DNA from 4 places in the Agrobacterium sp. 22-210-1 genome. Region 4 is predicted to be linked to each of the others. Evidence: riboswitches for the same ligand, from Rfam matches in the RefSeq annotation. Region 4 holds a riboswitch; each other region holds the start of a gene.
The links. Region 4 has a riboswitch for cobalamin ahead of ACQZ5F_RS08845 (CbtB domain-containing protein). Riboswitches for the same ligand answer to the same signal wherever they lie in the genome.
Positions count from the first base shown of each region.

Region 1: another riboswitch for cobalamin. It lies ahead of ACQZ5F_RS14990 (ABC transporter substrate-binding protein); the one in region 4 lies ahead of ACQZ5F_RS08845 (CbtB domain-containing protein).
Region 2: another riboswitch for cobalamin. It lies ahead of bluB (5,6-dimethylbenzimidazole synthase); the one in region 4 lies ahead of ACQZ5F_RS08845 (CbtB domain-containing protein).
Region 3: another riboswitch for cobalamin. It lies ahead of nrdH (glutaredoxin-like protein NrdH); the one in region 4 lies ahead of ACQZ5F_RS08845 (CbtB domain-containing protein).

Region 1 covers NZ_JBNWCI010000002.1:448,466-451,729, reverse strand. The annotation lists gene argE (acetylornithine deacetylase) at 1-365, opposite strand, end outside; gene ACQZ5F_RS14995 (GNAT family N-acetyltransferase) at 606-1,484, shown strand; cobalamin riboswitch at 1,613-1,848, shown strand; gene ACQZ5F_RS14990 (ABC transporter substrate-binding protein) at 2,009-3,040, shown strand; gene ACQZ5F_RS14985 (FecCD family ABC transporter permease) at 3,037-3,264, shown strand, end outside.
Region 2 covers NZ_JBNWCI010000001.1:1,015,480-1,018,743, reverse strand. The annotation lists gene ACQZ5F_RS05210 (chymotrypsin family serine protease) at 1-712, shown strand, start outside; gene bluB (5,6-dimethylbenzimidazole synthase) at 769-1,482, opposite strand; cobalamin riboswitch at 1,579-1,760, opposite strand; gene ACQZ5F_RS05200 (TolB family protein) at 1,833-2,663, opposite strand; gene ACQZ5F_RS05195 (glyoxalase superfamily protein) at 2,855-3,232, shown strand.
Region 3 covers NZ_JBNWCI010000001.1:2,594,023-2,597,286, forward strand. The annotation lists gene nrdE (class 1b ribonucleoside-diphosphate reductase subunit alpha) at 1-774, opposite strand, end outside; gene nrdI (class Ib ribonucleoside-diphosphate reductase assembly flavoprotein NrdI) at 762-1,160, opposite strand; gene nrdH (glutaredoxin-like protein NrdH) at 1,173-1,394, opposite strand; cobalamin riboswitch at 1,695-1,918, opposite strand; gene ACQZ5F_RS13005 (nucleoside triphosphate hydrolase) at 2,052-2,681, opposite strand; gene ACQZ5F_RS13010 (ATP-binding cassette domain-containing protein) at 2,678-3,264, opposite strand, start outside.
Region 4 covers NZ_JBNWCI010000001.1:1,760,184-1,763,447, reverse strand. The annotation lists gene ACQZ5F_RS08850 (cytochrome c) at 1-821, shown strand, start outside; cobalamin riboswitch at 913-1,141, shown strand; gene ACQZ5F_RS08845 (CbtB domain-containing protein) at 1,302-1,484, shown strand; gene ACQZ5F_RS08840 (CbtA family protein) at 1,496-2,209, shown strand; gene ACQZ5F_RS08835 (hypothetical protein) at 2,214-2,528, shown strand; partial or broken gene ACQZ5F_RS08830 (type 1 glutamine amidotransferase family protein) at 2,703-3,264, opposite strand, start outside.

The sequences.
Region 1 (3,264 bases), on a different contig from region 4:
TCAAGCGCCATGCGCGAAAATGCCGGTGCTGCAGCGAGCACAATGGCGAGAAACCCTTTCATGTCGGTGGTTCCGCGCCCGTAAAGCCGGTCGTTTTCGGTTCTCAACCGAAACGGATCGGAAGACCATTCCGGTTCTCCGGCCGGCACCACATCCATGTGGCCGGAGAGGATGTAACCGGCGCGATCGGCCGGGCCGAACGTGGCGAAGAGGTTGGCGCGGTCGCCCTCCGGACCCGGCAACAGCGAGACTTTCGCGCCTTGGCTTTCCAGGTAGTCGGCGATCCATCCGGCAATATCGCCATTGGCGGTGCCGACAACGGACGGGAAGGCGACGAGACGCTCAAGGATTTCGATTGCGTTCATGGTCGTCCCCGCTGGTCGTCCCCACTGGCCGGTCGTTTATGCTGGCCGGATTATTCCTCGCAGAAGCTTAGAGTGGCCGGCGGCGTTTATCTGCTGAAATGCCGGTGATTTCGGTAGATTGTTGTGTCCTTCCAGTGCTTTCAGAAAATTCCTGCCGGCAGGGCCGGTTATCTTCGGATGTCATGGGCTGGGCTGCCGGGACCGAAGGTTCCGCGCCGGAGGGAATGAGAGCCGTTTGCTATGGAGCTGCTCAAAGTCGATAGTTTCGAGTTGCGGACCGTGGATATCGCGGATGTGGAGGCGGATCACCTGCATGCCCTCTCCATGGCTGTCGGATGGCGGTATCATGCCAATGAATGGTGTTTCCTGCGCCAATGCGGTGTCGGCCTTGCGGCGCTGGACGAGATCAACCGGGTTGTCGCGACCGCCATGCTTTTTCCCTATGATCGGGCTTTTGCGACGCTTGGCATGGTCATCGTTTCCCCACGCCTGCAGGGGCAGGGCGTAGCACCCTGGCTGGTCAGGCAGCTTGTGGCGAAATATCCTGCCGCTGCCTTGCGGTTGAATGCCACGGAGGTGTCGCGGCGGCTTTTTGCGGGGCTCGGTTTTACCGGAGATACGGAAAGGGTGCATCTTCTGCGCGGCAAGCCCCGCTGCACCACTGAAACGCCGCAGCTTGGCAAGAAGCAGAGGATCGAGCCGGTTTCGGAAGATCATCTGTCCGCCGTGGAAGATCTGGACCGGGAGGCTTTCGGCGTTTCACGCCGGGGCGTGCTGCGGCGTCTCCTGCGGGAAAACACCGGCTATGGCCTGTTCGAGGCGGATCGTCTGGCCGCCTTCGCGCTGCGGCGGGCGGCAGGGCGGGGCCACATCATCGGCCCGGTGGTTGCGGAGGGGGAAGCCGAGGCAGTCGCGCTGGTCAGGCGGCATTTTGCCGATCTCGACGACCAGCTTGTCCGGCTCGATGCCGTGCGCGATGACGGTTTTTTCACCGATTTTCTGGCGCAATCCGGGCTGGTGGTGATTGAAACACTGACGACGATGTCAAAAAATGCACCGCAGCCGGCAGGCACCGGCTCTGCTGGTATCTTTGCTCTGGCAGGCCCATCCCTTTGCTGAAGCGCGCCGCATCCCATCGAATTCATGTCACGCATTTTGGGTTCCTGTCGTGTGCATGCGTTTGTCGCAGGACAGTTTTCACACCCTTGGGAGACATTCTTTGGCGATTGACGCCTCGCCTCTTGCCCCTTATGTGAGAAGACGACGGTTCCTGCAGCCGAAAGGCGAAGGGATTAATAGGGAACATGGTGCGGGTGATTTTCATCGCCCAATGCCGTGGCTGCCCCCGCAACTGTAAGCGGATTGCCGCTCATCCCCGTGACGCCTTAAAGGCGTCATGCCACTGCATTCTCCGGAATGCGGGAAGGCAGATGAACGGCGCAAATCCGTGAGCCAGGAGACCTGCCGTCAAAATATGAACCATCGTTACGGGCGGGGAAGCCCGGAGGAGGAAATTGTAATGTTATTTCATAACATTTGGTTTGCGTCCCGTCGTTGTTCTCCGTACAAGACGTTCCGCTGTTGCTGCGCGTTCTAACGCCTGCTGCTCTGGAACAAGCGATTTAATTTCGACTGGAGAACACATGTTTAATCCTGGACGCCTGCCGGCCTATGCCGGCCTTCTGGCCGCTGTGCTTGCGGTTTTGCCTGCCGCTTCCGCTCATGCTGCCGAAACGGTCTATCCCCTGACGATCAACAGCTGCGGTCAGGACATCACCTTCAAACAGGCGCCCGCCCGCACGGTATCCGTTGGCCAGAGCACGACCGAGGTCCTTTATCTGCTGGGCGTTGCCGACAGGGTGGTGGGTACGGCGCTGTGGATCGGCCCGGTTTTGAAGGGTTATGAGGAGGCCAACGCCAAGGTGGAGCGGCTGGCCGACAATGATCCGAGTTTTGAGGCCGTTGTCGGCAAGAGGCCCGATCTCGTAACGACGCAGTTCCAGTGGCAGATCGGCCCCGAAGGTGTTGTCGGAACACCGGCGCAATTCGCCGAACTCGGTATTCCCGTTTATACCTCGCCTGCCGATTGCGTCGGCAAGGATAATTCCGGCGGCGGTGACGGCGTGCGCAAGACTGGCTTCACCATGGAGCTGATCTATCAGGAAATTCGCGATCTCGCGAAAATCTTCAACGTGCAGGATCGCGGCGAAGAGGTTGTCGCCGATCTGAAGAAACGTGAGGAGGCAGCCCGCGCCAAGATCGCTTCGGCGAATGGCAAGATTTCCGCCGTCTTCTGGTTCTCCAGCGCCGAACTGGATATCGACCCTTACGTGGCGGGCCGCCATGGCGCGCCCGGTTACATCATGTCGGCGCTCGGGCTGAAGAATGTCATCGAAAGCGATGAGGAATGGCCGACCGTTGGCTGGGAAACCATCGCCAAGGCCAATCCGTCCGTCATCGTCGCTGGCAAGATGGATCGCCGCCGTTTCCCGGCCGATGACGTTGCCGTCAAGCACAAGTTCCTCGCAGACGACCCCGTGGCCAGCATCATGCCCGCCGTCAAGCAAGGCCATGTCTTCGACATGGATGCGCAGGCGATGAACCCGACCATCCGCACGATCGAAGGCATTGAAACGCTGGCCGAGGCGATTTCGGCCGCCGGTCTCGCCAAGTGAACGGTTTTTCCGTCAATCTCGGCAGGGCGGGGCTGGCTTTTGCCGCGCTTGCCCTGCTGCTCGTCGCGCTGATGGCCGGAGCGGCCATCGGTGAGACCGCCATTCCCTTCGACGTGGTGGCGAAAACCATCGCCAACCGTGTCTTTCATGCCGGTTACCCGCTGGAGCCGCTGGATGAGGGCATCGTCTGGAGTTACCGTCTGAGCCGCGCCGTTGTCGCCGCC
Region 2 (3,264 bases), 740 kb from region 4:
GGTGCGAGAACTGCCCGCGCCCGGGACGGAATGGAAGGATCACCCCAGACGCCTCTCCGACAACCCGCGCGAAAAAGTCGTGGAACCGATGGTCGGCGGCATCAGCGGCAGCCCGGATTACTGGTCCTGGACCGACACCGTCGGCACCATCGGGCTGGTCGTCCGGGCCGCCAACGGAACGCCGCTGATCATGAGCAACGAGCATGTCATCTGCCGGGACAATGCCCAGGTCGGCGATGACGTGTCGCAGCCGGCGCGCACCTGGTTTGGCGATCTTGCCGCCAATATCGTCGCTTTCCAGAAAGGCAACATCGTCTATCAGGGAACGACCTATGGCGTCGATGCGGCCGTCGCCAGCCCGGCGAATGGCCGGCTCGCCACCATCGGCGCAATCTACAACCTCCCCTCGCCGGTGGGGGCGGCCGTTGCGGCGCTCAACATGAATGTCACGAAATCGGGCGTGACCAGCAATATCACCAATGGCGTCGTTTCCGGCTTTTACGACGTGCAGCAGCCGAATATGCGCAACCAGATCGGCATATCGCCGCGCCGCGCCGGCGAGGTCTTCAGCCAGCCGGGCGATAGCGGCAGCGCTGTCATCGACACCGCCGGCAACAATGTCGTCGGATTGTTCTGGGGCGCAAGCGGCGCGATCAGCCTCGCCAGCCCCATTCACCCCATCCTCAATCTTTTTAACTGCACCGTCGTTTGAAGAGACGGTCGCCACCACCCTTCCCGGCTTCGGCCGGGAGGGGTGGATGTCGCCGGTCAACCGCCCCAGCGGTTACGAAACACCAGCTCCTCCAGCGGCACGCGCTGCCGCCAGCCTTTCACCGCCAGTTCCGGCTCGTTATAGAGCGCATCGACACGACCGAGGCAGAGCCAGGCGACAATTTCAATATGGTCGGGAATACCGAGGATGGTGCGAATGTCGCTATCGTGGAAAATACTGACCCAGCCGACGCCGACGCCTTCGGCACGCGCCGCGAGCCAGAGGTTCTGGATGGCGCAGACGGTGGAATAGACATCCGTGCGCGGATTATGGGTGCGGCCCAGCACCACCTTGCCACCGCGTGTGGGATCGCAGGTGACGCAGATGCTGAGCGGCGCCTTGCGGATGCCTTCGAGCTTGAGACTGCGATAAAGCGCCTGCTGCTCGCCCGTAAACATCGCCGCTGCCTCTTCATTGGCGCGGCTGAAGGCCACAAAGGCCGCCTGACGGATGGCAGCATCAGTGACGAGCGTGAAATTCCACGGCTGCATGAAACCGACCGAGGGAGCCGAATGCGCCGCTTTCAATAGACGCTCGACAAGTTCGTCCGGCAGCGGATCGGGAAGGAACTGGTCGCGCACATCGCGGCGCGTCTCGATGGCGCGGTAGATCGCCTCGCGCTCCGCACCGGAAAACGGGCGGGCGGGCGAAAGCGCATGGTCGAATGGGCTGGCTTGCAATGGATCGCCAGCGGACGGATCGGTCGGCATCGTTTAACCCCAACAATGCGGGCGCGCCGGTGCCGAAACCATACCGGTTTCGCGCGCACAACGCGCCTCTTCAGCAACCTGCCGCCGTCCGCGCGGTTCGGTCTATCCTGCCAGGCCGGTCTTCTGACTCGACTTCATCCGCCCCTTTCGCCTTCCCGAATAACTTCAGTGGCTTGTGAAAAGGGCATCCGCCTCACAGCGCTGGGCACGTTCCGGTTTCTCACCGAATTCCCGATTCTCCCGCCGCAAGGGCGGGCACCTGACGAGAAAACTTATGATCAAGAGGACTTGCGAATGCAAGTATCGTAAGGGCGGTGCGGCAATGTGACCTCAACGAAAACCAAATCGCATCATTCCACAGGGAAATAGCGCACATAAGCGAATTCATCCCCGTCAGGTGACCAGTTGGGCGAGTTCATCGTCCCCTGCCCGCCGAAAAGATCAAACAGCGTTTCAACATTGCCGCCATCCATATCCATCAGCCGCACCCGCACATCAAGATCACGCGGATGGTCGAAGACATCGCCGCCATAGGAGACAAACACCACCTTGTCACCTTTGGGAGACGGATGTGGAAACCAGTCACCATAGGAACTGTCGGTAATGCGCTCGACGGCGGAACCGTCCACCCGCACCCGCCAGATCTGCATCAGCCCCGTGCGACTGGAATTGAAATAGATCCACCCACCGTCAGGCGAATAATCCGGCCCGTCATTGCGGCCCTCGCCATGGGTAAGGCGTGTTTCGACGCCGCTCTCAATATCCATGGAATAGATGTCGAAGACCTGATCGCGAATGCCGCAATAGGCGAAACTCTTCCCGTCCGGCGCCCAGCCGTGCCAGTAGGAGGGAAGGTTCTTCGTCATCAGCTTCGGCGTGCCGCCCGTCGATGGCAAAAGATAAATGGCGCTCTTGCCGAATTCTACCTTGTCGGAAATGGCATAGAGCGAACCGTCAGGTGAAATGCCGTGGTCGTTGTTGCATTGCGTCGCAAAGCCGGTATCGACCTTCTCCGGTGAGGCGTCACCGAATGGGGACAGGCGATAGAGCAACCCCTCGCTGTTCAACAGCAGATATTTGCCATCCGGCGACCAGTTCGGCGCTTCGAACAATTCCGGCGTCTGCCACACCACCCGCATCTGCCGGGTGCGGATGTTGAAGATTTCGATGGAACTGCGCATGCTGCCTCCCGGGCTGTCGATAGTCTGGATCGGTCCCTTGGCTGGTGCAGACATTCCGTTTGCTTTCGCCGCCACGGTGATTATGATCCTATGACCGCAGGCACCGTCCTGCAAATTCAAATCGGAAAAAACGCCAGCGTTCCGGCACCGCCCGTAACCCTCCCCGTTTCTCCCAGATCCGAGGTTCCGCGATGAATACCATCGCCGATCACGGCATCCGCTTCGGCCGGATCGCCGCAATGCTTCCTGTCAGAAATATCGAAAAGGCCCATGATTTTTATGTCGGTGTGCTGGGCTTCACAAAAACCTTCGAAAACGGCAACCCCGTCGGTTTCATGATCCTCAAACAGGGCAATGCCGAACTGCACCTGACATTGCAGCCCACCCATAAGGCAGCGCCCTTCAACGTGGCGCATATGATGGTAAGCGATGTCGATGCGCTGCACGCGCTCTGCAAGAGCCACGGGTTGCGCATCATCAAGGGCCTGCAGGACAAGGATTATGGCCTGCGCGCCTTTGTTTTTGAAGACCCTGACGGCAACCGCATCGATGTGGGGCAGGTTATTTGAGATGAATAGGCGGCGCGGCGTGTCCGCGCCGT
Region 3 (3,264 bases), 830 kb from region 4:
GTAGGAAAAGCTGTCTTCCAATAGCTTCATGACAGGAATGACGCCGGAAGACTGGTTTTCGATCTGCTTGATCGGCGCTCCGAATTCGCGAATATTGGTCAGGGACAGCGCCACGCCGCCGCCGCGCTTCGAAAGCTGCAGCGCCGAATTGATGGAGCGGCCAATGCTTTCCATATTGTCTTCCACACGCAGCAGAAAACATGAGACCAGTTCACCACGGCTCTTTTTGCCGGCGTTGAGGAATGTCGGCGTTGCCGGCTGGAAGCGGCCGGAAATGATCTCGTCCATCAGGTCGCGGGCAAGCTGCTCATCGCCGCGCGCCAGAGCCAGCGCCACCATGCAGACGCGGTCCTCGTAACGCTCCAGATAGCGTTTTCCGTCGAAGGTCTTCAGCGTATAAGAGGTGTAATATTTGAAGGCACCGAGAAAGGTCGGAAAACGGAATTTCCGGGCATAGGCCTCGTCATAGAGATCTCGAACGAAATTGAAGGAGTACTGGTCCAGCACCTCCTGCTCGTAATAGCCCTCCGTCACCAGATAATCGAGCTTTTCCCTGAGGTTATGGAAAAAGACGGTGTTCTGGTTGACGTGCTGCAGGAAATATTGCCGGGCCGCAAGGCGGTCCTTGTCGAGCTGGATCTTTCCGTTCTCGTCGTAAAGGTTCAGCATCGCGTTCAGCGCATGATAGTCCAGAGCCGCTTCGAGCGGTTTCTGAGTTGTGGCTGCCGGCTGTTTGGCGTCCTTGCGCAGCGCGCTCGAGGTTAGCGTGTCCAAAATCGTTCCAATCCATGTTTGACGTTGGCGACATCTTCCTCCGTGCCGAGAAGCTCGAAGCGATAGAGAAACGGCACTGCGCATTTGCGCGAGACGATATCTCCGGCGGATGCGAAAGCTGCGCCAAAATTCGTGTTGCCCGCCGCGATGACACCGCGAATGAGATTTCGGTTGGAGGGCTCGTTCAAAAACCGGATGACCGGCTTCGGCACTGCCCCTTTCATACCGCCGCCGCCATAGGTGGGGGTAACGAGCACATAGGGCTCCGACACCTGAGGCACGTCATCCTCAGCACCGAGCGGCAGGCGAAACAAGCGCCGCCCGAGCTTCATAAGGAAACGATGCGTGTTTTCAGAGCGGCTGGAATAATAAACGATCAGCCCCATCACGCTGCCGCCTCAGCTGATCGCGCCGATCATATCCGGCCGGAAACCCGCCCAATGGCGTTCGCCGGCGACGACCACGGGAACCTGCATGTAACCGAGGCCGCGAACGTGATCGAGCGCATCCGCATCTTCAGAAATATCGACGATCTCATAGGGGACACCGATGCGGTCCAGCGCACGATAGGTGGCGGTGCATTGGACGCAGGCGGGCTTGCTGTAAACGGTGACGGTCATAATTTCCCTTTCGAAGCCGCTTTACACACGGCTCAACATTGCCGATTGCGGTCGCAATCGGGTGGATGGATCTGTCATTCAGGTGAGGCGCACGGCTTAGAGGGTTTGTCGCATTTCCGGACGGAAACCGGTGTCCCTGAAAATGTTCCGGGCCGCGTAAGATCACTCTCTACGCCGATGAGCGCAGGAACTTAAAAAAATGCACTGGCATGACTTCACCCCGAAGCTTGTTCTGGAGGGGGCAGAAAAGGGCGAACGCAATTCATTTGCGCCATACCTTCCTTCCGGACACCCCGCCCGTGGACGTTTGCGCTCAAGGCAGGTCTCCTGACTTGCGGGTCACAACATCTGTTCCGGCCTTCCCGGAGCTTTTGACCCCAGTGACCCAAATCGGAACGATGCTCGCCGCTTACAGTTGCGGGGGCAGTTTCGGCCTTGCTTCGCCATAATGGCGTTACGCACCGAATTCCCGTCTTAGCTCCCAATCCTTGCGAATCGGAAGAACCTCGAACACCACATATAGTATATGAGGAAATTTTCACGTCAATGAATAGACACAGGAAAGCCCCACCCTGTGGATCAAAAAGATTCAACACATGGTCAACAAAGGCTTAACGACAAGTGCGCCTTGCCGCCACAGGACGGGAAAGCGTTAATCTATTCCCAGATATCGATGTGAATATCGGCGGGGCGGGTATTCTCGATCACCCTTTTGCCGTTGGGAAGATCGTTTTCAAACAGCTTGGCGTGGACCGCAGCTGCATCAAGACCATAGCCCTGCCATCTGTTGCGCAGCCTCTCTTCAAGCACCGCGACGGACGGTCCAACGAAAATGGTGAGGTCGAAGTTATCGGAAAGCGCTGTCCAAGGCGCCTCGTTGAGCAGCAGATAATTGCCTTCAGCCAGGATGAAGCGGGTCTCAGGCGCGATGGCGCGGGCGGAAGCAATGGCGATTTCGCGGGAGCGGTCGAAAACCGGAACAAGCACCTCCTGCCCGCCCTTGCGAACGGCAAAGACGATATCGAGAAAACCACGCACGTCGAAGGTTTCGGGCGCGCCCTTACGCGACAGCAGCCCTCGCTCTTCAAGTATGCCATTGTCCATATGGAAGCCATCCATCGGCAGGACGGCGGCCGTTTCGTCCCGTGCGAGCAAAGCATCGCAAAGGGCATCCGCCAGCGTGGATTTGCCGGCCCCAGGGGGACCGGCAATAGCGAGGATAAAACGGGATTTACCTTCTGCCCGCCGAAGAACGTCTTCGGCGATCGTTTCAAGCTTCAGCGTCATGCGGCAAGCGTTTCCTTCGGCGCTTCCTTGGCGCCGGTCATGAAGGCGACGGCGTCGGACATGGAGTAGTCCTTCGGATTGATGACGCACAGGCGCTTGCCGAGCCGGTGGATATGGATGCGATCCGCAACCTCGAAAACATGCGGCATGTTGTGCGAGATGAGAACGATCGGCAACCCGCGCGAGCGCACGTCCAGAATAAGCTCCAGAACGCGCCGGCTTTCCTTGACACCAAGCGCCGCCGTCGGTTCGTCGAGTATGACGACCTTGGAGCCGAAGGCCGCCGCGCGCGCCACCGCTACACCCTGCCGCTGGCCGCCGGAGAGGGTTTCCACCGCCTGATTGATGTTCTGGATCGTCATCAGGCCGAGTTCCGAGAGTTTCTCGCGGGCGAATTTTTCCATGGCCGGACGATCCAGCGCGCGGAAAAGACTGCCCTGAATGCCGGCTTTGCGGATTTCCCGGCCGAGGAACATATTGTCGGCTATGGAAAGCGCCGGCGACAGCGCGAGGTTCTGATAGACCGTCTCGATGCCGGCCTTGCGCGCCTCGATGGGCGAGCGGAACTGCACGGGCTGGCCTT
Region 4 (3,264 bases):
CCAGCCATTGGGTCAGCCTCGGCGAGCCGGATCTGGCCAATGGCGAAACGCTGTTCTGGGCGGGTGGCTGCGCAAGCTGTCATGCCGCACCGGATGCCACGGGTGACGCGCTGCGGACGCTCGCCGGCGGGCAGCCGCTGAAAAGTCCCTTCGGCACCTTCCATGTGCCCAATATTTCCTCTGATCCGCAGCACGGCATCGGCAGCTGGACGCTGGCGGAATTCGGCGATGCCATGACGCGCGGGGTGGGAAAGAACGGCGAACATCTTTACCCGTCCTTCCCTTACGCTTCCTATGCGCGCATGACGCAGAAGGATGTCAACGACCTGTTCGGTTATCTGAAAACCCTGCCGGCCAGCCAGAATGACGCGCCGGATCACGATCTGCCGTTTCCCTTCAACCTGCGCATGGCGCTCGGCGGCTGGAAGTTCCTGTATTTCGACACCTCCGCACCGCCGCGCGTCGAGCTTGCCAATGCCAATGCCGAATTGCTGCGCGGCCAATATCTGGTGGAAGGGCCGGGCCATTGCGGCGAATGCCATACCCCGCGCGATGCTCTCGGCGGTTTCCTGAAAGACAAATGGCTGGCCGGCGGCCCCAACCCGGAAGGCGAGGGCCGTATCCCCGATATCACGCCCGGCTCTCAGAGCATCGGCGCCTGGACGACGGCCGATATTGCCGGTTATCTGGAAACCGGCTTCACCCCGGAATTCGACAGCGTCGGCGGCTCCATGGTCAAGGTGCAGCAGAACATGGCGCGTCTGACCGCCGAAGACCGCAATGCCATTGCCGCCTACCTTAAGGCGATCCCGTCTCGGTAAGGCGATACTTCGCCCGACGGATGACATTGAATGAGGTGCGTTGCCGGCCGTATGAACATCTCGCCGCCATTGACTCCCGCACTTACCCGGCGGATAACATGACCGTGATGGTTCCTTCCGGGCGTTCCGGAAGGTGAAAAGGGAACACGATAGGGAGTCGATCCTCATTCGTGGCTGCCCCCGCAACTGTGAGCGGAGAGCCTGAAACGAAATGCCACTGGCAAGCCATCTCGCCCCTATTCAAGGCGAGGGCGATGCCGGGAAGGTGTTTCAGGTTTTGACCCGTAAGCCAGGAGACCTGCCATCGCGGAAATGTCCATGCCGGCGGGGTGTCCGGAAGAGCGGAATGTCAGGGTCGTCGGTTCGATATCCCTGTGTCAGTCTCGTATCCCCGTGGTGAAGTGTATCATATGCGGTCTTGTGGCTTTGGCCATTCGGCCGCTTCTTATGGCGCGGGGTCGCGCCGGGAGAGGGGTCACCATGTCTATCCAGCAGAATACGGCCAATGCAGCCGTTTCAGCAAAAACGGGCAGCTTCGCGCAATCGCTGACGGCGATCGTGCTGGGCCTGTTCGTCGTCGGTTTTGTCGGCTTTTCGCATGTGGAAGCCGTTCACAATGCCGCGCATGACACGCGTCATGCCAATGCCTTCCCCTGCCATTGAGGGAAAACGGCATGTCATTTTTTCGCAATATCGTCTTTACCGCCGTCCTGGTCGGCATCGTCGGCGGTTTGGCCGTCTCGGCCATGCAGGCTTTCGGCACCACGCCGCTCATCCTTCAGGCCGAAACCTTTGAAAGCGCCGGCGGCGAAGCGGCCCATAGCCATGATGCGGCAGCACCCGGCGCTGCTGTTCCCGCCCATGAGCATAATGACGAGGCATGGGCTCCAGCCGATGGTTTCGAGCGCACCGCCTATACTGTTGCTGCCAATGTGCTGACCGCCATCGGTTACGCGCTTGTTCTGACCGGTCTCATCTCGCTGCGCGGCACCGATGCCGGCTGGCGCGAAGGCCTTCTGTGGGGCGTTGCCGGTTTTGCCGCCGTGATGCTCGCACCGATGATCGGCCTGCCGCCGGAATTGCCGGGAAGCCCGGCCGCAGCACTTGAGGCACGGCAGATCTGGTGGCTCTCGACGGTTGCCGCAACCGCCGGCGGCATTGCACTGATCGCGTTTCGCCGCGAGCCCTGGGCCATCGTTATGGCTCTGGTGTTGATCGTCGCGCCGCATGTGGTGGGCGCGCCGCTGCCGCCGGAAGGCGAACATGCGCTGGCGCCGCTGCCGCTGGAACGGCAGTTCATCGTTGCCGCCACCATCACCAGCTTCGTTTTCTGGGCGCTGCTTGGAACATTGAGCGCGTTTTTCCTGAAACGCTTCCAGTCGGCGTAAATCCATGCAGGACGCAGCGGAGTGGAGTGACGAACTCGATGCGCTGCGTTTTGCCGTTCCCGGTCACGGCGCTTTCTGCGCCGTGCACCGCCTTGCCTTCAAGGCCGCTCTGGGCAAAAGTCCCGATCGTGATGCGGCGCTTGCCTATTTTTATGACCACGAAGCTGCCTTTGCCGCTGCGGCAATCGCCAAGATAAAACGTTCAAACTTGCCCGCCGGCCGCAGCCTGCATTTGAACAGCCGCGATATCCGCCGTGCGATTGCCGGCGAGGGGCCGGAGTTTGCGGCGCGTGTCTGCCGGGTGCTTGATCGGCACTGACTGGCCTGATGTTCCCACTTCCGTCATACCGGCCTTGAGCCGGTATCCGGCCAGCCCAGGTCCCTGGGCTGAAAAGACTCTTCTCGCCGCGCAGACGCGCGTCGGCTGGATTCCGGCTCAAGGCCGGAATGACGGGGAGGTGGAGAGATTGTACGGCATCAAGACGGCTGCGCCTTACCGATGCTCCGCTGCAAAAACCTGAAGTTCCGCCGGCTTCCGGACCAAAGAGGCCGAGGTTTTTCAGAATTTCCACCGCAAAACTCACCGGCGCGCTGCCGGCTGCCGTGATGATGCCGCCATCGCTGACCGCCTTCGGCTGGTCGCGATAAAGACCATCGCCATTATAGGCCGGATAGGCCTTGTGTGAGGCGAGCGAATTGCCGGTATGGGCGACATGGTTCAGGATACCCGTGCCCGCCAGCGCGCTTGCCGCCGCACAGATACCGGCAACCAGCCGGTCCTTTTCGCGAAAGCGATGCACCAGCCCGCCAAGATCGGCGGCCGCGCCCTTCTCCCAGCTGAGACCGCCGGGAATGACGAGCGCATCGATGCTGTCAGGATCAAGCGCAGCATGGGAGGTTTCGGGTGTCACATTCAGCCCGCCCATCGATGTTACCGGCCGCCCGTCCGGGCTGGCTTGAACGATCTCGACGCCGAGATAGCTGCGTGCCGCCGCTGCAAGCAGCGCCGGTTCCCAGTCCGCAAAATCCTGTGCCAGCGCAATGGCGATCCGTGT